DNA from 3 places in the Amycolatopsis sp. NPDC104775 genome. Region 1 is predicted to be linked to each of the others. Evidence: riboswitches for the same ligand, from Rfam matches in the RefSeq annotation. Region 1 holds a riboswitch; each other region holds the start of a gene.
What was found. A riboswitch is a leader RNA that binds a small molecule or an ion and turns the genes downstream of it on or off. The one in region 1 is predicted to bind cobalamin.

Region 1 (7,454 bases):
CCGGCACCCCGGAAGCCGACCAGGCGTTCCTGCGCGACCTCGTGGCGTTCTACGTGATCTTCGAGGGCATGTGGTTCTACACCGGTTTCGCGCAGATCCTGTCGCTGGGCCGGCGGAACAAAATGGTCGGCATCGCCGAGCAGTACCAGTACATCCTGCGCGACGAGTCGATCCACCTGAACTTCGGCATCGACTGCATCAACCAGATCAAGATCGAGAACCCGCACCTGTGGACCGAGGAGTTCCAGGCCGAGGTGCGCGGCATGCTGCAGGAAGCGTGCGAGCTTGAGGTGAAGTACGCCCGCGACACCATGCCGCGCGGCATGCTGGGCCTGTCGGCCGACCTGTGCGAGCAGTACATGCACTTCATCACCGACCGGCGCGCCCAGCAAATCGGCCTGTCCCCGATCTACGGCGAGAACGAGAACCCGTTCCCGTGGATGTCGGAGGCGATGGACCTGAAGAAGGAAAAGAACTTCTTCGAGACGCGGGTCATCGAGTACCAGTCCGGCGGCGCACTGGACTGGGACTGATCCCACCCCGAGTCACCTGCTGAAACTCGGCCGCACCCTGCCCTGGGTGCGGCCGAGTTCGTATGCGGGCACACCGCATTCAGGCTCTGAGCGGACAACCAATCGCATCGCGACCGGGCCTCTTCGCTACTGCAGTGCCGGCACCACTCCCAACGTCGCAAGGTCGTGCGGCTCCACCAGGATCGACCAGCCCAGCATGTGCCCGGATTTCGCATCTACCGTGACGGTGAGCACGTTTCCCCTGGGCGGCTTGCTTCCCCTGGGGATCTTGGCGGCGTACCCCACGAAGTTGCCGGTCATTTGAATCAAGTACACCGGATCGTTGGTCTTGGGCTGCGTTCCGTCAATATGCTTGAGAGCATTGCGATCGGTTTTCACATATCGAATATCGGCCGGACTGCCCTCGCCATTCGCGGCGGCCAGCCTCTTCGCCACACCCAGCAGGTCAGCGGAAGTAGGCGGCGTGACGTTGCTTTCGGCAGACATCTTCTCCGCCTTGTCTACGCAAGGCTTGCGCGTTGCGCCCGTTATGTTTTGCCCGTTTGTGTACATAAGAAATAGATCTGGTCGATCGTTGACCAGTTCCGCTTGAGCGGGATGCCAATTGTTGCCAGTATCCTGGTATTGAAACTTTGAAGAGTTGGCGAAAACTCGAGCACTCGGCACCGTTACCTCGAGCCCATTGTCCGCTTGGCCGCCGAATGCCCCGTTTCCTTCGGAAATACCGACAAGATCCCCATTCTGGCGAATCTCCCAGTTGGGGCTGCCGGGAACCCAGCTGAAGGTCACGTTCTCGCTGGCAAGCTCATGCGCGGACTTGATGTAGAACTCACGGTACGGAGCCCCTGGCCGCTGATCCGCCCAGTACCACAGAAACCCTTTCTCTCGCCCCGGGGGAACTGTACAGCGTACCTGCGGTCATTCCCGCTTCAACCCAGGTGTCCAGGTTGACTGACCGCGCTTGCCTGACTGACACCCGCCGCGAATGTTGTTTGGCCACCAACAACTCCGCACTTTGTCCCGCCTGTCGCACACAAGGAACCGCCGACTGGGTGACAACCCAGTCAACGGATACGCCCTGCGTGCGCAGCGGTTTCGAGCAGAGATGGAAAAATAAGCAGAAAATACGACCCGTCAGTGAGCAATGGCCAGGCGTCAACGGACAGTGCGCCAAAAACATCAGCCGCACCATGCTCGACGTCGGCGAGACGCCAGACAGCACAGGGCAACTCCCCCGTTCGTCTCGCACACGCCGGGTGCGATGTCACCGCCGGACAACGAGCACCTTCCAACGCTCCCCCTGCTCCGGCAAGCAGCACGATCCCTCCCGAACCCTGGGACACCCGCCTCCTGGCCCCGGACCCGGTAAGCTCACCCCCGCCACTGGTTCGCCAGCACGCACCCGCGTTCTGACGAGGCAACAGGGAACCCGGTGCGAATCCGGGACTGCCCCGCAGCGGTATGTGGGAACGAAAGCTGTCACCGCGAACGCGGTAAAGCACTGGGCGCCAGCCCGGGAAGCGACAGCCGGTAGGCACGAGCGATACGCCCACGAGTCCGAATACCTGCCAATGGCACGCACGCCGACGGCGTGCGTGAGTCCGGGCCTCGCGGGACAAGGCACGACCGAAGCACCGCGTTTCCGCGTGCCCGGACTCTTCCGGCGAGCACGTGAGGATGCATGCTGTGAACACGATCGGCACCACGATTCTCGGCTACCCCAGAATCGGCCCGGCCCGCGAACTCAAACGGGCACTCGAGGCCTACTGGTCGGGAAAGAGCCCTGAGGAAGAACTGCGAGCCACCGGACGACTCCTTCGCGAGCGAACCTGGACGACCCTCCGCGACCAAGGCCTCGATTCGATCCCGTCCAGCACTTTCTCCCTCTACGACCACGTACTGGACACCGCGGCGCTCTTCGGCGCACTGCCGGAACGCTTTACCCGGCTAGGCCTGTCGCCGCTGGACACCTACTTCGCCGCCGCGCGCGGGGTACCGGACGCGCCCGCACTCGAAATGACGAAGTGGTTCGACACGAACTACCACTACCTAGTCCCGGAATTGGGCCCGGACACCCGGTTTTCCCTCACCGGCACCGCATCGATCGACGAGGTCCGCGAGGCCCGCGCGCTCGGGATCACGCCGCGTCCGGTGCTCGTCGGACCGGTCACCTTTCTCCTGCTGGCCAAGCCGACCGTACCCGGGTTCGCGCCCCTGGAACTGCTCGACGAACTGCTGCCCGCCTACGCCGATTTGCTGGGCCAACTGGCCGACGAGGGCGTCGAATGGGTCCAGTTGGACGAACCAGCGTTCGCCGCGGACCGGACGACTCCGGAGTTCAACGCGCTCACCCGCGCCTATCACTGGCTGGCCAAGGAAAAACACCGCCCGAAGCTGCTGGCAGCCGGGTACTTCGGCGGGCTCGGCCGGGCGCTGGGCGTACTGGCCCGCTCCCCTGTCGAAGCGGTCGCAGTGGACCTGGTCACTGAAAAGTCCTTTGTAGACAAAGTAGTGGCGGAAGGCGCGTTGCGGGACAAGGAAGTCCTTGCCGGAGTCGTGGACGGCCGCAACGTCTGGCGCACGGATCCAGACCTCGCACTGGCCCGCGCGACCCAGCTGAAGGACACCGCGGCTCACGTGAGCATCTCGACGTCGTGCTCGCTGCTGCACGTGCCCTACGACGTGGCAGCAGAGACAGATCTCGACCCGCGCCTGAAAACCTGGCTCGCCTTCGCACAGCAGAAGGTGGACGAGGTCGTCCTGCTCGGCCGGGCACTCCGCGGCGAGGACGTGGATCTCGGCCCCGCGCGGGCCGCGGTCGCCGATCGGGCCGGGGCCGCGGAGGTGAACGACGCCGACGTCCGGGCTCGTGTCGCGGCGCTCCGCCCGGAGGACACCGTCCGCGCCCCGTACGCGGAACGTGCTGCGGCGCAACAAAAATCCCTGAACCTTCCGCCGCTGCCAACCACCACGATCGGCTCCTTCCCGCAGACCGGCGAGGTACGCCGAGCCCGAGCCGCGCACCGCGCGGGCAAACTTGACGACACTGGCTACCGCGACGCGATGCGCGCCGAGATCGAGCGTGTCGTGCGGTTGCAGGAAGACCTCGGCCTCGACGTCCTCGTGCACGGCGAACCCGAACGCAACGACATGGTCCAGTACTTCGCCGAGCAGTTGACCGGGTTCGCAGCGACCGCGTCCGGCTGGGTCCAGTCGTACGGCTCCCGGTGCGTCCGGCCGCCCATCTTGTTCGGCGATGTCTCCCGGCCGGAACCGATGACTGTCGAATGGACGCGGTACGCGCAAAGCCGCACCGACCGGCCGGTGAAGGGCATGCTGACCGGTCCGGTCACGATCCTGGCGTGGTCGTTCGTCCGCGACGACCAGCCGCTGGCCGACACCGCGCGCCAGGTCGCGCTGGCCGTCCGGGACGAGGTCGCCGACCTTGAGGCGGCCGGGATCCGCATCGTGCAGGTCGACGAACCCGCGCTGCGCGAACTGCTTCCGCTGCGCGCGGCGGAGCGCGAGGCGTACTTCGGCTGGGCAGTGCCCGCTTTCCGGCTGGCCACCTCGGGCGTCGCGGAAAGCACGCAGATCCACACGCACATGTGCTACTCGGAGTTCGGTGACGTGCTGCCCGCGATCGACGCCCTCGACGCCGACGTCACCAGCATCGAAGCCGCCCGCTCGAAGATGGAAGTGCTCGCCGACCTGAACGAAGCGGGCTTCGGCCGCGGCGTCGGGCCAGGGGTGTACGACATCCACTCGCCGCGCGTGCCGGACCGGGACGAGATGGCCGGTCTGGTGCGCACGGCGCTCGGCGCGGTTCCGGCGGAGCGGCTGTGGATCAACCCGGACTGCGGCCTCAAGACCCGTGACTACGCCGAGGTCGAACCGGCGCTGCGGCATCTGGTCGGCGCGGCCCGGGAACTGCGCGCCGAACCTCGCTGACCCCACTGGTGCCGGGCGGCGCGACCAGCCGCCCGGCACCAGTCCGAGGATCACCCGAACGGCAGCCCCCAAGGTATTGTCATCCCGTCAATAACACGGGACCGTAGACGCGGCCGATACCCTGGCCGGGAGGTGGTCGTCATGGCGGACGTGACCGGAAACCCGAGTACCCCGACGACACCCGGCGCGCTCGGCAGCCTCGCCCACGCCGGGAGCGACGGCGTCACCCGGCTCTCGGAAAACCTCCGCGGCCGGATCCCGCCGCTGACCGCGATCCCGTTGCCGCGCAAGGTGGACGAACGCTGGCTCGGCGCACGCTGGCCGGTCCGCGAGCTCGCCGCACCCCCGGCAGGCAGCGGCCTGAAACCAGTGCTCGGCGACGACGGCCCGCCGCTGATCGGCCACACCCTCGACGGGATGCGCTTCGGCCTGGAGTTCAGCCTGCGCCGCTTCGAGCAGTTCGGCCCGGTGTCGTGGATGGGCGTGTTCGGCCAGCGGATCGTGTCGCTGTCCGGGCCCGAGGCCACTCAGGCCGCGCTCGTGAACAAGGACAAGGCGTTTTCCCAGGAGGGCTGGAAGTTCTTTATCGAGCGGTTCTTCGAGCGCGGGCTCATGTTGCTCGATTTCGGCGAGCACCACCTGCACCGCCGGATCATGCAGGAGGCGTTCACCCGCGACCGGCTCCGCGGCTACGTCGCGCAGATGGGCCCGGCGCTGCGCGAAGGCGTGGCCGCGCTGCCGTCCGGGCGGCCCCAGCTGTACTGGGCGTTCAAACAACTGACGCTGGACGTCGCGACCCAGGTGTTCATGGGCATGCGGTCGGCCGCCGACGCCGAGCGCATCAACCGCGCGTTCGTGGCCGCTGTGCGCGCCGGTACCGCCGTGGTGCGGTATCCGGTGCCTGGCGGGCGCTGGGCCGCGGGTTTGCGCGGCAGGCGGACACTGGAGCGCTATTTCGGCGAGAACCTGGCGGCGAAGCGCGACGCGGACGGCGACGATCTGTTCTCCGCGCTCTGCCACGCCGTCTCCGAGGACGGCGACCGGTTCAGCGACGCCGACATCGTCAACCACATGATCTTCCTGATGATGGCCGCGCACGACACGACCACCATCACCGCCAGCGCGATGGCCTACTACCTCGCGAAACACCCGGAATGGCAGGAGCGGGCGCGCGAGGAGTCGCTGCGGCTGGGCGACGACCTGCCGGACCTCGAAGCGCTGGAAAGCCTCGAAACGCTGGACCTCGTCATGAAGGAGGCGCTGCGGCTGCGCGCGCCGGTGCCGTCGCTGGCGCGAAAGACCACAAAGGACACTTCGGTCCTCGGCCATTACCTGCCGGAAGGCACGATGGTCGCGGTCTCGCCGACGCTGAACCACTACTCCCCCGAACACTGGACCGATCCGCTGCGCTTCGATCCCGAGCGGTTCGGCCCGGACCGCCGCGAGGACAAATCGCATCGGTTCGCGTGGATGCCGTTCGGCGGCGGCGCGCACAAGTGCATCGGGCTGCAGTTCGGCGGCCTGGAGGTGAAGGCGCTCATGCACGAGCTGCTGCGGGCGCACCGCTGGTCGGTGCCCGAGGACTACGTGGCCAAGTGGGACTACGTCTCGCTTCCGGTGCCCGCCGACGGACTGCCGGCCCGGCTGGCCTATCGTTGACGGCCGCCGAGCCGGACAGAAAGGTCAACAGCTGGAGACAAAACCGCAGTACAAGCCACCTTCGTGTACTCAAGGTGACTTGATGTCACCAGTTGTGTAGTGCCCATCACTCGTTCAGCCGGTAGACACCCTGTTTGGTCCGTGATGCCGTGGCATCACTTGCGGCCAACTCGTACCCAGTGTGGGTCTTCGGATCCTCCGCACCGGGCCTGAGCTGGTCTTTGTCCGCGTATGAAGAGGTGGAGTGTGCCGGAGCCTGGTGCCAGGCCAGGGTTGGTCGACGTCGCGCGCAAGTACGCCGCGGCGCTGACTGACACCAACGGAGTAACGCTCCCGCCCGCCGAGGTGGAGCGGCTGCTGCTCGACTTCGCCGGCGAGGTCGCCGCGCGCCCCGAGGACACCGGCGCGACGCGGCGGTTCACCGCGCTCTTCTCGTCCGCGCCGCTCGGCATCGCGCTGACCGACCCGTCCGGGACCGTCGTCGAGGCGAACGGCGCGCTGGCCCGGCTGCTCGGCACGTCCACGACCGCGTTGCGGGACAAGCACATCGCGGATCTCGCCGCGGGCCCGCAGGACGCCGAACGGCTGCGCGCCGCGCTCGACGCCCTTCCGCTCGCCGCCGGCGCCCGCCGGACCGTCCAGAGCGTGCAGCTCGGCCACAGCCGCGACGGCGAGCTCACCACGAACGTCACGCTCGCGACGCTTCCCGGGGACCGGCCCGAAACGTACTTCCCGGTGTTCATGGCGGCCGATGACGACGACCTGCACCTGCTCGGCGAACGGCTGCGGCACCAGAACCTGCACGACGCGCTGACCGGACTGCCCAACAGCGCCGCCTTCACCGCCCAGCTGGAACGCGCGCTCGGCTCCGGCGGCTCCGAGGAGATCGCCTTGCTGTACCTGGACATCGACGGGTTCAAGGTGATCAACGACGGGCTCGGCGCCGGCATGGGCGACCTGGTGCTGAAGGCGATTTCCAGGAAACTGGAATCAGTGTTCGCCGGTCAGCACGAGGGCTACGTAGCGCGGCTGTCCGGCGACGGCTTCGCGGTGCTGCTGCGCGGCCCGGAACTGACCGCCCGGGAAACGGTCGTGCTGGCGGACCGGGTGCTGGACGAACTCAGCGAGCCGGTGTACGTCGACGAACACGGCATCGGCGTCAGCGCGAGCATCGGGATCGTCGTGCGCCCGGCGAACGAAGGCAGCCACGGCGACCTGCTGCGCGCGGCCGAACTGGCACTGCACCGCGCCAAGGAGGCGGGCAAGGCGCAGTGGATGCTGTTCGATCCGGAGCTCGACGCGCGAGACCGC
Region 2 (7,454 bases), 720 kb from region 1:
GGGGGCCAGCGACAGCACGAACGCGGGCAGGCCGATGGTGAACCAACCGACGATCGTCACGTGCCTCGGCAGGAACGGGTACGGCATGGCGTCCAGGCCGATCAGCCCGGGCACGCCGACGATCAGCGCCAGCAGCACCGAGTACACCGTTTTGGTGAGGAACAGGTTCGCGACGCGTTCGATGTTGCCGATGACCCGGCGGCCTTCGCCGACGACGTGCGGCAGGGTCGCGAAAGCGTTGTCCAGCAAGACGATCTGCGCGACGGACCTCGTCGCCGGGCTGCCCGCGCCCATCGCTACACCGACGTCGGCGTCCTTCAAGGCGAGGACGTCGTTCACCCCGTCGCCGGTCATCGCGACCGTGTGCCCGCGTTCCTGCAGCGCCGCGACCATCGCCCGTTTCTGCGCGGGCGTCGCGCGGCCGAACACCGCGGTGCCCTCCAGCTGGTCAGCCAGTTTGCCGGGGTCTTCGGACAGCGTCCGCGCGTCGACCGGGGCCTCGCCGCCGGGCAAGGCCAGCGCGCGGGCCACGCCGCCGACCGACACCGCGTTGTCGCCCGAAATCAGTTTCACCGCAACGCCTTGGGCGGCGAAGTAGTCCAGGGTCTCGCGGGCGTCGCCGCGGATCTTCTGTTCCAGCACGGCCAGCGCCACAGGCGTGACGTCGCCCGGCCCGTCCGGCGCGTCGACCGCGTTCCCGGCCCGGCCGAGCAGCAGCACCCGCAGGCCTTGCGCGCCGATCCGTTCCGCTTCCGCGCGTTCTTCCGACTCGGCGGGCAGCAGCACGTCCGGCGCGCCCAGCACCCAGTCGCCGTGGTCGCCGAAGGCCGCGCCGCTCCACTTCCGCGCCGAGGAGAATGGCACCACGGCGGTCGGCGTCCAGTCCGGCGCGGCCGGGCAGCCCTCGGCGATCGCGAGCAGGCTGGCGTTCGGCCGCGGGTCGGCGGCGGCGAGCGCGGCCAGCACCGTCTCCGGCTCCTCGGCCGCGTCGCGCAGCCGCCGCAGCTCGGACAGCCGCATCGTGTTCTCGGTGAGCGTGCCGGTCTTGTCCGCGCAGACGACGTCCACGCGGGCCAGGCCCTCGATCGCGGGCAGCTCGTTGACCAGGCACTGCCGCCTGCCCAGCCGGATCACGCCGACCGCGAACGCGACCGACGTCAGCAGGATCAGGCCCTCCGGGACCATCGGGACGAGCGCCGCGACCATCCCGCGCAGCGCGGCGGGCAGCTCCTGCGAACCGGAAAGCTGGTTGTAGATCGACAGCGCGCCGGCCGGGATCAGCAGGTACGTGATGACCTTGAGGATCTTGTTGATCCCGTTCCGCAGCTCCGAATCGACGAGGGTGAACCGGCCCGCTTCCTCGGCCAGCTTCGCCGCGTACGCTTCCGAGCCGACCTTCGTCGCCCGGTACGCGCCGTTCCCGGCCACCACGAAACTGCCGGACATGATCGGATCGCCCGCGTGCTTCACCACCGGGTCCGACTCGCCGGTGAGCAGCGATTCGTCGACCTCGAGCGCGTCCGCGGCCAGCACCTCGCCGTCGACCACCACCTGGTCGCCCGCGCCGATCTCGATCACGTCGTCGGCCACGACCTCCTCCGGGGCCAGCTCGCCGCTGGTCCCGTCGCGGCGCACGCGTGGCCGCACCTGTCCGACGATCGCGAGCCGGTCCAGCGTCCGCTTGGCGCGCAGCTCCTGCACGATGCCGACGACGCTGTTCGCGACGATCACCCCGGCGAACAGGCCGTCCAGCAGGTAGCCGGTGGAGAAGATGATCGCCGCGAGCACCGCGAAGATCGCGTTGATCCGGGTGAAGACATTCGCCCGGACGATCTCCCACGCACTGCGGCTCGTGCGCGAAGGCACGTTGTTGGTCCGCCCCGCGGCGACCCGCTCGGCGACCTCGGCCGCGGTGAGCCCGCGCGTGCTGTCCTGCGTGAGCAGGCCGTCATCCCCTGGCATGGGTCCGACCTTACGCAGTTTCCGGGCGAAACCGGCGGGTCGCCGCCCCGGCGGGTCCGCCCGTTCGGGTGACTCGGCGACCGGGACCGGCTCAGCCCAGCCAGTGCTTCGGCGGCGGGTAGACGTAGCGCGCGATCGTCGTGCTCACCCAGCCGATGCAGAAGCCGCCGAACACCGGCAGCACCACCCGCACCTCGTGGGCACCGCGAAGCAGGCCGGTGAGCAGGAAGACCAGCGCCCACGCGACGAGCAGCCCAGCGCTGTATGTCCAATAGTTCCGGTACCTGCGCATGGCGACCTCCCGCCGTTCTCTTTGCCGAGTGTTCCTCGCGCAGATCTTGATCGCAGGCCCAAAAGGGAGTTTTCCGATTTCCGGTCGTGCAAAACGGTCTTTCGTTCAGTTTCCACCGGAAAAGGAAAGCGCCGAAACGCGGCTATGCTCAATTCCGTGGCACCGAACAAAACCGTTCTTTCGGGCGGCCTGCTGGTCGCGCTCATCCTCGGAGTCGCGGGCTGCTCGTCCGCGCCGCAGCCTCCGCCGCGCCTTTCGCCGCCGCTCCCCGACGCTCCGCTGGATCTCACACAGTTCACGACCAAGCCCTGCGACCTGATGACGCATGACCAGCTGGTCAGGTTCTTCGTCGCCGACCGGGGAACGGCCTCCCGGTCCGGTGGCAAAACCGCCTGCACCTGGATCCCCCGCGACACGAAAGCCCTGGTCTACCTCGCCTCCGTCGACACCGCCTCAGGCGGCCTGGAAGCCCTCTACCGCCGCCGCGCCACTGTTTCGGGCTTCGCCCCGGTTTTCGTCCACAGCTATCCCGGCATTCACCGGGACGCTCGCGACGGCCAGTGCACTGTCGAAACCGGCGTCGCCGACGACACTCTGCTCACCGTCACCGTGACAGCGACCGATCCCAAACTGGATGCCTACAGCGACCCGTGTTACGAGGCCGACAATTTCGCCGGGGTCATGATCGCTTATCTGGCCAACCGGAAACCCTGACCGGTCAGGCCAGCACGCAGTCCCCGCATTTGGGGCCGTCGCGATCCGGTGCCGCCCGATAGAACAAGCAGCAGCTCCGACGACGGAATCGCCCGTTCTCCCGGGTAGCGGTACCGGCCAGCTCCGGCAATTCCTCCAGTGCGGCAACCATTCCGGCGACCCGCTCAGTCCACTCTGGACGCTCTGCTCGCAGCACCGTCACCGCCCCGTTCAAGGCCGAGGCCACATTTCCCCGCCGGACATTCCGAGCCAGCGAGAACTGCTCCATCGCCTTGTCCAACCGCGCCAGCGGCCCCCGCAGAACCCGTTCGGCGAACGCACCGACCACATCGGACTCGATCGGCGAGTTTTCCTGCAGCGACAACGGAAACGCGCCGCCCAGCTTCGGCTGCCACCAGGCCGTGGAGTAGTCCGGCACCGCGCTCGCGCCGACCGCGAGCCCCAGCGCGGGCGAGATGATCCGCGCCGCCAGTCCGAGATGCGCGATCGACGCCGCGACCCGCAGTTCCACGAAATCGCCGCCGAGAACGGCCCGGTTCTGCGCGACGCGTTCGCGCAGAACCGGACCGTCGTCGAGAACCTCGGTCAGCAGCCGCCATGGCTCGGCCGGTTCCCCGGCCGGATGCGTGTCGACGGCGAAGAACGGGCCCAGTCCGGTCAGCGGGTTCACGCCTCGACGGTAGCCGCGCGCCCGCGGCCCAGCACGCGTTCGGCGAGCGGGCCGAACACCAGCGCGATGGTCGTCCACAGGATGACCTGCGCCAGCACCGAGTAGAGCCGGAAGCCGACGAGCGTGTCGGCCGGGAACCCGGGATAGACGATCTGCCCGTCGGGGGCTTTGAGCGGCAGCGGGGTTTCGCTGGCCTGCGGACCGTATTCGGCGACGTTGGCAGCCAGCGAGCCCAATGACGGCAGCAGCGCCATCAACAGCGCCGACAGCACCACGAACCCGGCGCCCGCGACGAGCGTCGCGTTCCAGTTGCCCAGCTTCGGCGCGAGCCGTTTGCCCGCGACGACGGCCGCGACCAGGAAGACCACCGACGCGACGACCATCGTCAGGTACAGCCCGGTGCGCGCGCCGATGGTCGCCTCGTGCCCGATCGCCGGCGGATTGGCCGGGTATTTCAGGAACGGGACGAGGTACAGCGACAGGAACCCGGCCCCGGCCACGAGCACCGCCAGCACCCGCGCGCGGATCCGGCCGACGCGGCCCAGCAGCACCGTGTAGGTCACCGCGAACAGCAGGCCCATCGCGACCCCGAAGAGCACCATGCCGAGCCCGATGCCGAGGTTGCCCTGCACCGCCCGGCTGAAAATCTCGTGCCCCTCGTGCTCGGTCGGCACACCAGCGGCCTTGTCGAGCGCCATTTGCGCCTCGTCGCGGCCGGATTCGTAGTCGATCGCCGCCTGAGTGAGCGGTTCGGCGAAGATCCGGGCGAAGACGAACGCCAGCAATCCGCCCAGCGCTCCGGCGAGGAGGCCGCGCAGAATCAGCTTGTTCTGCATTGTTCGGTTGTCCGTTCCGGGCGCGTCAGTGGCAGGGGAAGCCGAGGAAGTGCCGCGCGTCGTGGACGAACTCGTGCACGTGGGTGTCGCTGCCGAAAATCGAGACCGCGCCCTGGTCGACGCCGATGAAGTAGTACAGCAGCAGCGCGCCGAGGATGGTGGCGCCGAGCAGCAAAGCGGCTTTCGACACGGGCAGAACGACCGGGGTGGACCGGTCGGCCGGAATGGTGGCCATGGCTCTCCTTCGGGATGACGCGTCCCTTGCGGGTGGACCTGACGACGGCTCCTCGACCTGACTCGCCCGGGATGGGCACACAGTGGCGCGACCGTGCCGGATTCTCACCGGCTTCGGGAAGCCGTCGCGCGAGCAGCACGGTACGGCGGTGTCCGGCCGGTCGTCAATCGCCCGAGGGTCCGAGGTGTCCGCTATCTCCCGGTTTGCGCGGCCGGTGTGCCCGGGGTCGCACCGAACGGAGCAAGGCCGTTCACGCGGGGTCGCGGTAGAAGGCCAGGTGCTCGGGGCACAGGCCCTCCGAAGTGTCGCAGCGGAGCAGGCCAACTCCGACCTCGCCCGGATCGAGTTGGCCGAACATCGCTTTCGGGGCGCGGAAGTCCGCGCCGGTTTTCGTGTGCGGCTCCGGGAGATCGCCCTCCGGCCGGTCCGATCAGGTTCGCGCGCGAGGCGTTGCGCGTCCGGCGGGAAAGCTATACCGTTCCTGAACTAGAACAGGTTACAGTTTCGGTGGTGCGCGGGACGAGGAGCGGACATGGCAGCCAGGGTGGCCCGGAGCAACGAAGCCGACTACGTGGTCGTCGGGTCGGGCAGCTCGGGAGCTGCCGTCGCTGGACGGCTCGCGGAGTCCGGGGCCAGCGTGATCGTGCTCGAAGCGGGCAAGAGCGACGAGCAGCTGCTGTTGCGCAAGCCGGGGCTGGTGGCCCCGTTGCACGCGGTGCCCCAGCTGAAAAAACTGAGCGACTGGGGGTTCTACTCGGTCCCGCAGAAACATGTTCTCGATCGGCGCATGCCGGTGCCGCGCGGGAAGGTGCTCGGCGGCTCCAGTTCGGTCAACGGGATGGTCTACGTCCGCGGCAACCGGGCGAATTTCGACGACTGGGCGGCCGAGGGCAACACCGGCTGGGACGCCGACAGCGTCAACGCCGCGTACAAGCGCATGGAGGACTTCGAGGACGGCGAGAACGCCTTCCGCGGCGCGGGCGGGCCGATCAAGATCACCCGCAACAAGATTCCGCAGGAAGGCACGCTGCAGTTCCTCGACGCGACGGCCGACGCGATCGGCTGCGACATCATCGACGACTACAACGGCGAGTCCCAAGAGGGCGTCAGCCGGATGCAGCAGAACGCCGCCGACGGCCTGCGCTACAGCGCCTCGCGCGGCTACCTGCACCACCTCGCACCGCGGACGCTTGAGATCCAATCCCGCGTGTTCGTGCGGAAAGTGGTGATCGAGAACGGCCGCGCGACCGGCGTCGAGGTGACCGACGCCAACGGCAAGCGCCGCACGGTCCGCGCGGGCAAGGAGGTCATCCTCTCCGCCGGGTTCGTCGGGTCGCCGCAACTGCTGATGCTGTCCGGGATCGGGCACGCCGAGCACCTCAAGGAGCACGGCATCGACGTTGTCGCCGACCTGCCGGTCGGCGACAACCTGCACGACCACATGTTCCACGCGCTGACGTTCCAGGCGTCCTCGTGCAAGAACAAGGGCACCGCACCGTATTTCGCCCGCGGGATGGCCCGCGAGCTGCTCAAACCGGGTTCGACGTTCCTGGCGAACTCGGTGTTCGAGGCGCTCGCGTTCCTCAAGACATCGCAGGCCACGACGGTGCCGGACCTGCAGTTGCACCTCCTGCCGTGGGCATACGTGTCGCCGAACCAGGACGCCCCGATCCGGCATGCGGTCGACAAGCGGCCGGCGTTGACCGTGCTGACCACGCTGATCTACCCGAAGAGCCGCGGCACGATCCGGCTCGCCTCGGCCGATCCGGCCGCGGCGCCGCTCATCGACCCGCAGTACCTCTCCGACCCGGCTGACCTCGAAGTGCTCGGCGAGGGGTCCGAGATGGTGCGCGAGATCTTCGCCTCCAAGGCGTTCAAGGGCTCGATCAACGAGGAAATCCACCCGGGCAAGCACCTGCGCGGGCAGGAACTGCGCGACGCGATCCTCAACCGCGCGACGTCGGTGTACCACGGCGTCGGCACCTGCCGGATGGGCGTGGACGACCTCGCCGTCGTCGGGCCCGACCTCAAGGTGCGCGGCGTGGACGGGCTGCGGGTCTGCGACGCCTCGATCATGCCGTCGATCACCGGCGGCAACACCAACGCGCCCTGCATCATGATCGGCGAAATGGGCGCGCAGCTGGTCCTTTCCGGCAACTGAGAAGGAGCGGACGACCATGACCGTCACCCCGGTCCGGCCCACGCGCCCGGCTTCGGCGACCGACGAATTCCTCCGCGGGCTCGTCGCGCGCGTGCCGGGTTCGGGCGGCGCGGTGTGGCCGCTCACCGAGGTCTACACCGGCGACGTCCTGGTGGACCTGCCGCAGTCGACGCCGTCCGACATCGAGCAGGCGTTCGCCACCGCGCGGGCAGCACAGGCGAAGTGGGCCGCGACGCCGCTCAAACAGCGGCTCGCGGTGTTCCGGCGGGCGCATTCGCTCTTTATCGACCGCGCGCGGACGATCGCCGACCTGATCCAGGTCGAAAGCGGCAAGAACCGGCGGATGGCGATCGAGGAAACATGCGATCCACCGATGATCATGAGCCATTATCTGCGGCGCGCGCCCCAACTCCTGGCCCCGGCCCGGCGCGGCGGACCGGTGCCGCTCGTGTCATCGTCCACCGAGATCCGTGTGCCCAAGGGTGTTGTCGGGATCATCGCGCCATGGAATTTCCCCTTTGCCACGGGAGTTTCCGACGCCATTCCGGCGTTGATGGCGGGCAACGCGGTGGTGTTGAAGCCGG
Region 3 (7,454 bases), on a different contig from region 1:
CCACCGACGCGGCGGCCACGATGGCACTGCTGCTGGCCGAGGACTCTGACCTGCGGGACCGGGTCCGCGAAAGCCCTAAGGCACTGGACGAGTTCATCGAGGAAGCGGTCCGGTACGAACCAGCGGTGGCGGCCACCGGTCGGGCCGTCACCCGGTCGACCACGCTGGGCGGAGTGCTGCTCGACGCCGGGGATCGGGTGCTGCTCGCCTGGGGAAGCGCCAATCGCGACGAGCGGCATTTCATCGACGGTGATGTCTTCCGACCGGAGCGCGGGCGGACGAGGCCAGCCCACCTCGGCTGGGGAGCCGGTGCGCATCGGTGTCTCGGCAGGCATCTTGCCCGGCTCGAGTTGCGGGTCATGCTGGACGAACTGCTTACGGCACTGCCGGATCTGCGGCTTCAGCCGGACGCCCGGCCTCGGCGCACCTACGGCGTGATCCGCGGGGTGCGGGAAGTGCCGGTCGAGTGGTCAAGGTGACGTGCCTTGCCGCCGCAACGGCAATGCGTTGCGGCGGCAAGGAACTCCTTAACTCAGCGACAAATGCACACACTCGCCAGCAACGCGATACCCAGCACGCCGGTACACCGTCCCAATCCCCACATCGCCCGGCGTAAGGAACGCCGTCTGCGCACCGCGTTCGTGGGCGAGACGTGTTAGGTATGCGGTGATTGCCGAAGCGATGCCTTGGCCGCGGTGTTCGGCGGCTACCGCGATGCCGACGATTTCCGTTGCACCGGAAACGATATCGAGCGCGAGCCCGCCACCCACCACGGTTTCCCCGGCCTCTGCCAGGACGGTCAGATGGTGCCGGTTGCGTTCGATCTCGGCGTCCGACACCTCCGGAGACCCGCCGAAGGCGACGTTCTGCACGGACCGCAGGCGGCGGAAGTCGTCGTCGGACGACGGTTCCCGCAGCCGGATGTGTTCTGGGGCAACACAATCGACGCGATCCTCGGCAGTGCAGGTCATCACCGGAACACGTCGTTCCAGGGTGAACCCCGCGGCGACGAGCACCGCCTCGACATCGGGAGCCGCCTCGGTGAAGAACTCCAGCCGGGGCAGGAGATTTCGTTGCTGGTAGGCGGAAATCAGGAGAGCGATCTCGGCCGGTGAAGGCGTGGCGCCGTCGTCGGGGATGGCGTAGTTCGCCATCGGATGAGAGTTGTCCTGGGCGAAAGTCGCCAGGAACGGGCCGATTCGTTCGGTAGCGCGGCCGATCGGTGCGGTCGCGCGGACGTATGCCTGAAGGACGGACATCTTGAAGGAAGGCCTTTCGAAGAAGGGCAGCACAAAAACCGGGCTGGGCAATCCCACCCCAAGCGCAGGCCGAACAGCTCAGGCCACGCGGCCGGAGTGGGCCGTGGCGGAGCACATAGGCATTCCTTCGTCCGAAAAGGCCATCATCTCAGCCCGGGCAAGCGAATTATGAACTCAGCGCGGCCCGCGCCTGGTCCACGATCCGAGCCAGGTGCACGCCCCGCCGGACGTCGCAGGGGTGCGTGGTCGTTCCGCACGACACCATCGCGGCGAAATCGTCCAGCAGCGCGGTGTACGCGTCATTCGCGGTGCCGGTGCGGCCGAGCGTGCGGAGGCCGTGCTCGCCGAAGACCGAGTACTCGACCACTGTCGGCTGCACCGGTAGGCGCAGGCTGAGTGTCGCGGTGCTGGTGATGCCACCCTCGTGTTCAAGCAGCAGTTGCCACAGGTCTTCGGGACCACGGTGCGCGGCGAGGACGTTGGTGATCGGGCCGAGGGCGGCGTCCAAGAGATCGAACGCGTGCGGGCCGATGTCGGCGAGCGCGCCGCCAGCCGGGTCCTGTCGCCAGGCGGAGGTGGCGTATTTGCCCGCGAGCAGGGCACCGGACAGCCACCGCACGGTGCCTCCTCGCCAACCGCCAGCGGCGGTGACGCCGTCCAGCCAGTCGCGCGTCTGCTGGGCGAATCGCAACGTCAGCATCACCAGCGAGGCGACGCCAGCGGACGACACGGCATCGGCGAGCCGCTGCGCCGTGGCCAGGTCTGGGGCGATCGGTTTCTCCAGGATCAGGTGCTTGCCCGCCTCCGCGGCCCGGGTCGCCAGTTCGGCCTGCACGGTCGGCGGCACGGCGAACGCGAGGGCGTCGACCTGCTCGAACAGCTCGTCCAGGTCGCTGGTGGGCACGGCGTCGTAGTCCTGCGCGAGCGCGGCGGCGGCTTCCGGCCGACGGCTCCACACGGCGCTGAGCACGGTCCCTGGATGATCCGCGAGCCCGGGAGCGTGCACCGTGGTGGCCCACGGTCCGGTTCCTACGAGGCCGACGCGCAGCTGGTCCTGTCCCACGCCCGGAAGTGTAGGTGTGTCCGCGGTCGCTTCCGGCGGGGCCTGCGGTGCGTTAACGTCGACAAGTTCTTCGCCACGAACGGGGGAAGCCGGTGAGAATCCGGCGCTGGCCCGCAACCGTGAGCGGCCCGCGAGGGGCCGCGAGCCGGATCGCCCGTCGTGGTCCGATCGATGCGAGGTACATCTGACATGCGGTTCGTGCACGCGCGGCACTGGGGGCGAGTCCTCGCCGGCTGCGCTCTTCTCGTCGCTACCGGCCTCGGCGGGGCTTCCTCCGCTTCGGCCACCACGCCCGGCAAGGGCGCCGACGGCTATTGCCAGGACGACAATGGCGTCACGGTGATCGTCGACTTCCAGGGGCTCGGCGGTGAAACCCTGATCCGGTGCGCCCTGGGCAAGCAGGAAAACGGCGTCACCGCCCTGCAAAACGCTGGATTCGAACTCACCGGAGCGGGCAAGTACGGCCTGGCGGTGATGTGCAAGATCGAAGGCAAACCCGCCGACCAGACCTGCACCGGCATGCCGCCGGAGAAGGCGTCGTGGAGCTTCTGGACCGCCACCAACGGCGGGAAATGGGAGTCGGCGCAGGTCGGCGCGCAGAGCTGGAAGCCGCCGGCCGGTGCGTTCGAGGGCTGGTCGTTCGCGATCGGCAAGTCCTACGCCGAATATCCGCCGCCGCGCACCGAGCCGGTGCGCAAGGCCAGCGCGCCCGCCTCAGCCCCGGCGTCCACTTCGGACAGTGGTTTCCCGTGGGGCCTGGTGCTCGGCATCGTGGTCGTCGTGCTGCTCGTGGTGGCCGGGACGGTCGTCGCGGTGCGCCGCAGGCGTGCCGCGGAGTAGCCCGCGAGCGCTCCATCCCGGCGCGTGGTGGGTGTGGGCGCTCGCGCTCGCCGTCGCCGCGAGCCGGACCACGAACCCGGTTCTGCTCGCTCTGGTGATCGCGGTGGCCGGGTTCGTGGTGGTGCTCCGCCGCGGCGACGCGCCATGGGCGCTGGCGTTCCGGATGTACGCCTGGATCGCCGGAGTGATCCTGGCGTCGCGCGTGCTGTTCCGGATCTTGATCGGCGGCGAGGACGGCGGCCACGTCCTGTTCACGCTGCCAGCCATCCAGCTGCCGAGTGTCGCCGCCGGCATCCAGCTGCTCGGCCCGACTTCGGCCGAGGAACTGCTCGGCGGGCTGTACGACGGACTTCGGCTGGCCACGATCGTGCTCTGCATTGGTGCCGCGAACGCGCTGGCGAACCCGAAACGCCTGCTCAAGGCCGTTCCCGGGGCGCTGTATGAGGTGGGGACGGCGGTCACCGTCGCGCTTTCCGTCGCGCCGCAGCTGGTCGAGAGCGTGCAGCGGGTGCGCCGCGCGCGTCGGCTGCGGGCCGGCAAGACTCGCGGCCTGCGGTTCGTGAAGGGGATTTTCGTGCCGGTGCTGGCCGACGCCATGGACCGGTCGCTGCAGCTCGCGGCGGCCATGGATTCCCGCGGCTACGGACGGCGCGGTTACCTCGCGCCCCGCGTCCGGATGCTGATCGCGGTCTGCGTGCTGGCCGGCCTGGTCGGCGTCGCAGTCGGGGTCTACGGCGTGCTCGACGGGTCCGCGTCGTGGCTCGGCGTGCCGATGCTCATCGCCGGTCTCGTGCTGGCCGTCGCCGGATTCGTGCTGGGCGGACGGCAGATCCGGCGCACCACCTACCGGCCCGATCCGTGGCGGCTGCCGGAGACGCTGGTCGCGCTGTGCGGCGTCGCGACCGCGGTGCTCGTGCTGCTCGCCGACCCGGTTTCGCTGACCACTCCGGCCAGCCCGCTGACCTGGCCGGAACTGCCGCTGCTGCCGACCGCCGCGGTGCTGATCAGCCTGCTGCCCGCTTGGTTCGCGCCGCGTCCGGCGCTGGTGTCGGAGGTCGTCCGATGATCGAGTTCTCGCACGTCAGCGTCACTTACGACGGGGCGGACCAGCCGGTGCTCCGAGACGTCGACGTGACGGTCGAGGAAGGCGAACTCTGCCTGGTCGCCGGACGCACCGGTGTCGGCAAGTCGACATTGCTGGGCGCGATCAACGGCTTGGTCCCGCATTTCACCGGCGGCACGCTGGCCGGACGCGTCAAGGTCGCCGGGCTCGACACCGCGACACATCCGCCGCGCGAGCTGGCGTCGGTCGTCGGCGTGGTCGGGCAGGATCCGCTGGCCGGATTCGTCACCGATACCGTCGAGGAAGAGCTCGCGTACGCGATGGAACAGCTCGCCGTCGCGCCGGACGTGATGCGCAAACGCGTCGAAGAAACCCTTGATCTGCTGGGCATCGCCGAACTCCGCGACCGTCCACTTCGGACCCTCTCCGGCGGTCAGCAGCAACGCGTCGCGATCGGCGCGGTGCTCACGGCGCATCCGAGCGTGCTGGTGCTCGACGAACCGACGTCGGCACTCGACCCCACCGCGGCCGAGGAAGTGCTCGCTGCGATCACGCGATTGGTGCACGACTTGGGCACGACGGTCGTCGTCGCCGAGCACCGGATGGAACGCGTCGCGCAGTACGCCGACCGTCTGCTTTACCTACCCGGCGACGGCACCGTGGTCTCCGGCCCGCCAGCGGAGGTTTTCGCCGAGACCGATGTCGCGCCGCCGATCGTGGAGCTGGGCCGGCTCGCGGGCTGGTCGCCGCTGCCACTGTCAGTCCGCGACGCCCGTCGGCTCGCCCGGCCGCTTCGGGAACGTCTGGCCGAACGTCGCCCCGCGGAGACCGCGAAAAGCTCTGGCGAAGCGGTCCTCACCGCTCGGGGCGTGCGGGTCCAGTACGGCGGCGTGAACGCGGTACGCGGCGTTGACCTGCGGCTGAACCGCGGCGAAGTCGTCGCGCTGATGGGCCGGAACGGCTCGGGCAAGTCCTCGCTGCTGTGGGCGTTGCAGGGCAGCGGACCCCGGTCCGAGGGCACGGTCGACATCCTCGGCGCGGACCCGAAATCGCTCCGGACCCGGGCCGCCCGCGCCCGGGTCGGGCTGGTCCCGCAAACCCCGTCCGACCTGCTGTACCTCGATTCCGTCGCCGCGGAACTCCGCCAGGCGGACCTCGAATCGAACGTCACCGCGGGCACTGCCCGGAAGCTGCTCGACCGCCTCGTCCCCGGCGTCGAGGACGACACCAACCCGCGCGACCTGTCCGAAGGCCAGCGGCTCGCCTTGGTCCTGGCCGTGCAGCTCGCCGCGGCTCCGCCGGTCGTGTTGCTGGACGAGCCGACCCGGGGCCTGGACTATCCGGCGAAGCGGCACTTCGTGACCATCCTCGCCGATCTGGCCGCCGACGGGCACGCGGTGCTGCTGGCCACCCACGACGTCGAGTTCGTCGCCTCCGCCGCGCACCGCGTCGTGGTCCTCGCCGAGGGCGAAGTGGTCGCGGACGGTCCGACCGCGGACGTCGTCGTGGCCTCGCCCGCCTTCGCGCCGCAGGTGGCGAAGATCCTCGCGCCGGAGCCGTGGCTGACCGTGGACGCGGTAGCGAAGGCTCTGGCGTGACCGACTTCTTGGGTCCAGCCGTCCGCATCCGGCACCGCACGGCGCTGGTGCTGACGGCGGCCGTTGTGGTCGGGCTGGCGATGTTCTGCTGGCCGTTGCTCGCCCGCAGCACCGTCGGCACCTCCGCGCACGTGAGCGACGCGCCGTTCGTGTTTCTCGTGACGCTGCCGGTGCTGATCCTGATCGTGCTGGCCGAGCTGTCCAGCGGAGGGCTCGACGCGAAGGCGCTCGCGCTGCTGGGCGTGCTGTCCGCGGTGAACGCCGCGCTGCGTCCGATCAGTGCCGGCACCGGCGGGATTGAGCTGGTGTTCTTCCTGCTCGTGCTGGCCGGGCGAGTGTTCGGACCGGGTTTCGGATTCGTTCTCGGCTCGACGTCGCTGTTCGCGTCCGCGCTGCTGACCGGCGGGGTCGGGCCGTGGCTGCCGTTCCAGATGCTGGCGTCGTCGCTGGTCGGCCTGGGTGCCGGGCTGCTGCCTCGGCGGGTGAAAGGCCGGTGGGAGATCGCGTTGCTGGCGGTCTACGGCGTGGTCGCCGCCTACTTCTACGGCCTCGCGATGAGCCTGTTCACCTGGCCGTTCCTGGCGAACCACACCGCGCTCGACTTCGTCCCGGGCGGCCCGCTCGGTGAAAACCTGCACCGGTTCCTGGTCTTCACCGTGCTGACGTCCACCCTGGGCTGGGACACCGGCCGCGCGCTCACGAACCTGGTCGCGATCCTCGTCCTCGGCCCGGCGATCCTGACGGTGCTGCGCCGGGCCGCCCGCCGCGCGGCGTTCAGCTGATCGACTGGCCCACCAGGTCCAGCACCTCGACGAACTGGGCCATCCCGGCCGCGTTCGGGAAGTGCGAGGTGTCGAGGTCGTGCACCTTGAACTGGTTGCCGGGCGTGCGCGCGTCGGCCTCGGCGATCATCCGGTCCTGCAGGGTGAGCGGAAGCAGCCGGTCTTGGAGATGCCGGACGTAGAACCGCGGGAGGCGACCCCACCGCTCCGGCGTGCCGCGCGAGTCGGTGGAGCTGCGGCCGAGGATGTCGTCCGGAGCCATCGCGTTGAGCAGGGCGTAGAACTCGCCGTCGGTGGCGTCCGCGCAGAGCGCCGCCTTCGCCGCCGTCAACGCCTCAGCCGAGGAAGACCGCCAGTTGAAGCGCATCGCCCCGATCACCGCCGGGTCGGCCGCGATGAACCCGAGCATCGCCCAGACCTGCGACGACGCCGCCTCGGGCGTCGCCAGGTATTCCTCCGGTGTCGGCAAGTCGACGCAGCAGAACGCGGCGTCGTAGACCAGCGCCGACACCAGCTCGGGGACCTCTTCGGCGACGAGGGTGACCAGCGCGCCGCCGATGCTCGACCCGACCAGCACGACCGGTCCCAGCTCGGCGGCCCGGCGGACGACCTCCACCGTGGCAGCGACCTGGTCGGCCACGGTCACGCCAGCCAGCGCCGACGGTTCGGTGGCGAACGCGCCGAGATCCTGCGGAGCCTGATACGACAGCCGGAACTGCTGCTCCCGCTGCGGCACCCCGACCCCGCGATACCCGCGCAGCACGAGTTCCGGCGGGGCGGCGGACACGCCGTTGGCACCGGCGGCGAAGACGAACGTCGAAGTCATGCCGCACAGTCAAGCGAGCCGCC

Region 2: it holds a riboswitch for cobalamin, as region 1 does, so the genes downstream of both, ACZ63D_RS02450 (CbtB domain-containing protein) here and metE (5-methyltetrahydropteroyltriglutamate--homocysteine S-methyltransferase) in region 1, are expected to answer to the same signal.
Region 3: it holds a riboswitch for cobalamin, as region 1 does, so the genes downstream of both, ACZ63D_RS38420 (hypothetical protein) here and metE (5-methyltetrahydropteroyltriglutamate--homocysteine S-methyltransferase) in region 1, are expected to answer to the same signal.

What each region holds. Positions count from the first base shown of each region.
Region 1 is NZ_JBVJOE010000001.1:1,308,994-1,316,447, forward strand. Features, by position in the region: gene ACZ63D_RS05710 (ribonucleotide-diphosphate reductase subunit beta) at 1-533, shown strand, start outside; gene ACZ63D_RS05715 (hypothetical protein) at 660-1,322, opposite strand; cobalamin riboswitch at 1,901-2,120, shown strand; gene metE (5-methyltetrahydropteroyltriglutamate--homocysteine S-methyltransferase) at 2,211-4,484, shown strand; gene ACZ63D_RS05725 (cytochrome P450) at 4,626-6,143, shown strand; gene ACZ63D_RS05730 (diguanylate cyclase domain-containing protein) at 6,390-7,454, shown strand, end outside.
Region 2 is NZ_JBVJOE010000001.1:593,641-601,094, forward strand. Features, by position in the region: gene ACZ63D_RS02425 (HAD-IC family P-type ATPase) at 1-1,962, opposite strand, end outside; gene ACZ63D_RS02430 (hypothetical protein) at 2,054-2,254, opposite strand; gene ACZ63D_RS02435 (DUF3558 family protein) at 2,411-2,968, shown strand; gene ACZ63D_RS02440 ((2Fe-2S)-binding protein) at 2,973-3,638, opposite strand; gene ACZ63D_RS02445 (CbtA family protein) at 3,635-4,474, opposite strand; gene ACZ63D_RS02450 (CbtB domain-containing protein) at 4,500-4,709, opposite strand; adenosylcobalamin (AdoCbl) riboswitch at 4,752-4,836, opposite strand; gene ACZ63D_RS02455 (GMC family oxidoreductase) at 5,242-6,870, shown strand; gene ACZ63D_RS02460 (succinic semialdehyde dehydrogenase) at 6,887-7,454, shown strand, end outside.
Region 3 is NZ_JBVJOE010000013.1:38,187-45,640, reverse strand. Features, by position in the region: gene ACZ63D_RS38435 (cytochrome P450) at 1-479, shown strand, start outside; gene ACZ63D_RS38430 (GNAT family N-acetyltransferase) at 528-1,259, opposite strand; gene ACZ63D_RS38425 (Gfo/Idh/MocA family protein) at 1,426-2,322, opposite strand; cobalamin riboswitch at 2,369-2,494, shown strand; gene ACZ63D_RS38420 (hypothetical protein) at 2,512-3,162, shown strand; gene ACZ63D_RS38415 (CbiQ family ECF transporter T component) at 3,149-4,228, shown strand; gene ACZ63D_RS38410 (ABC transporter ATP-binding protein) at 4,225-5,823, shown strand; gene ACZ63D_RS38405 (ECF transporter S component) at 5,820-6,605, shown strand; gene ACZ63D_RS38400 (alpha/beta fold hydrolase) at 6,598-7,431, opposite strand.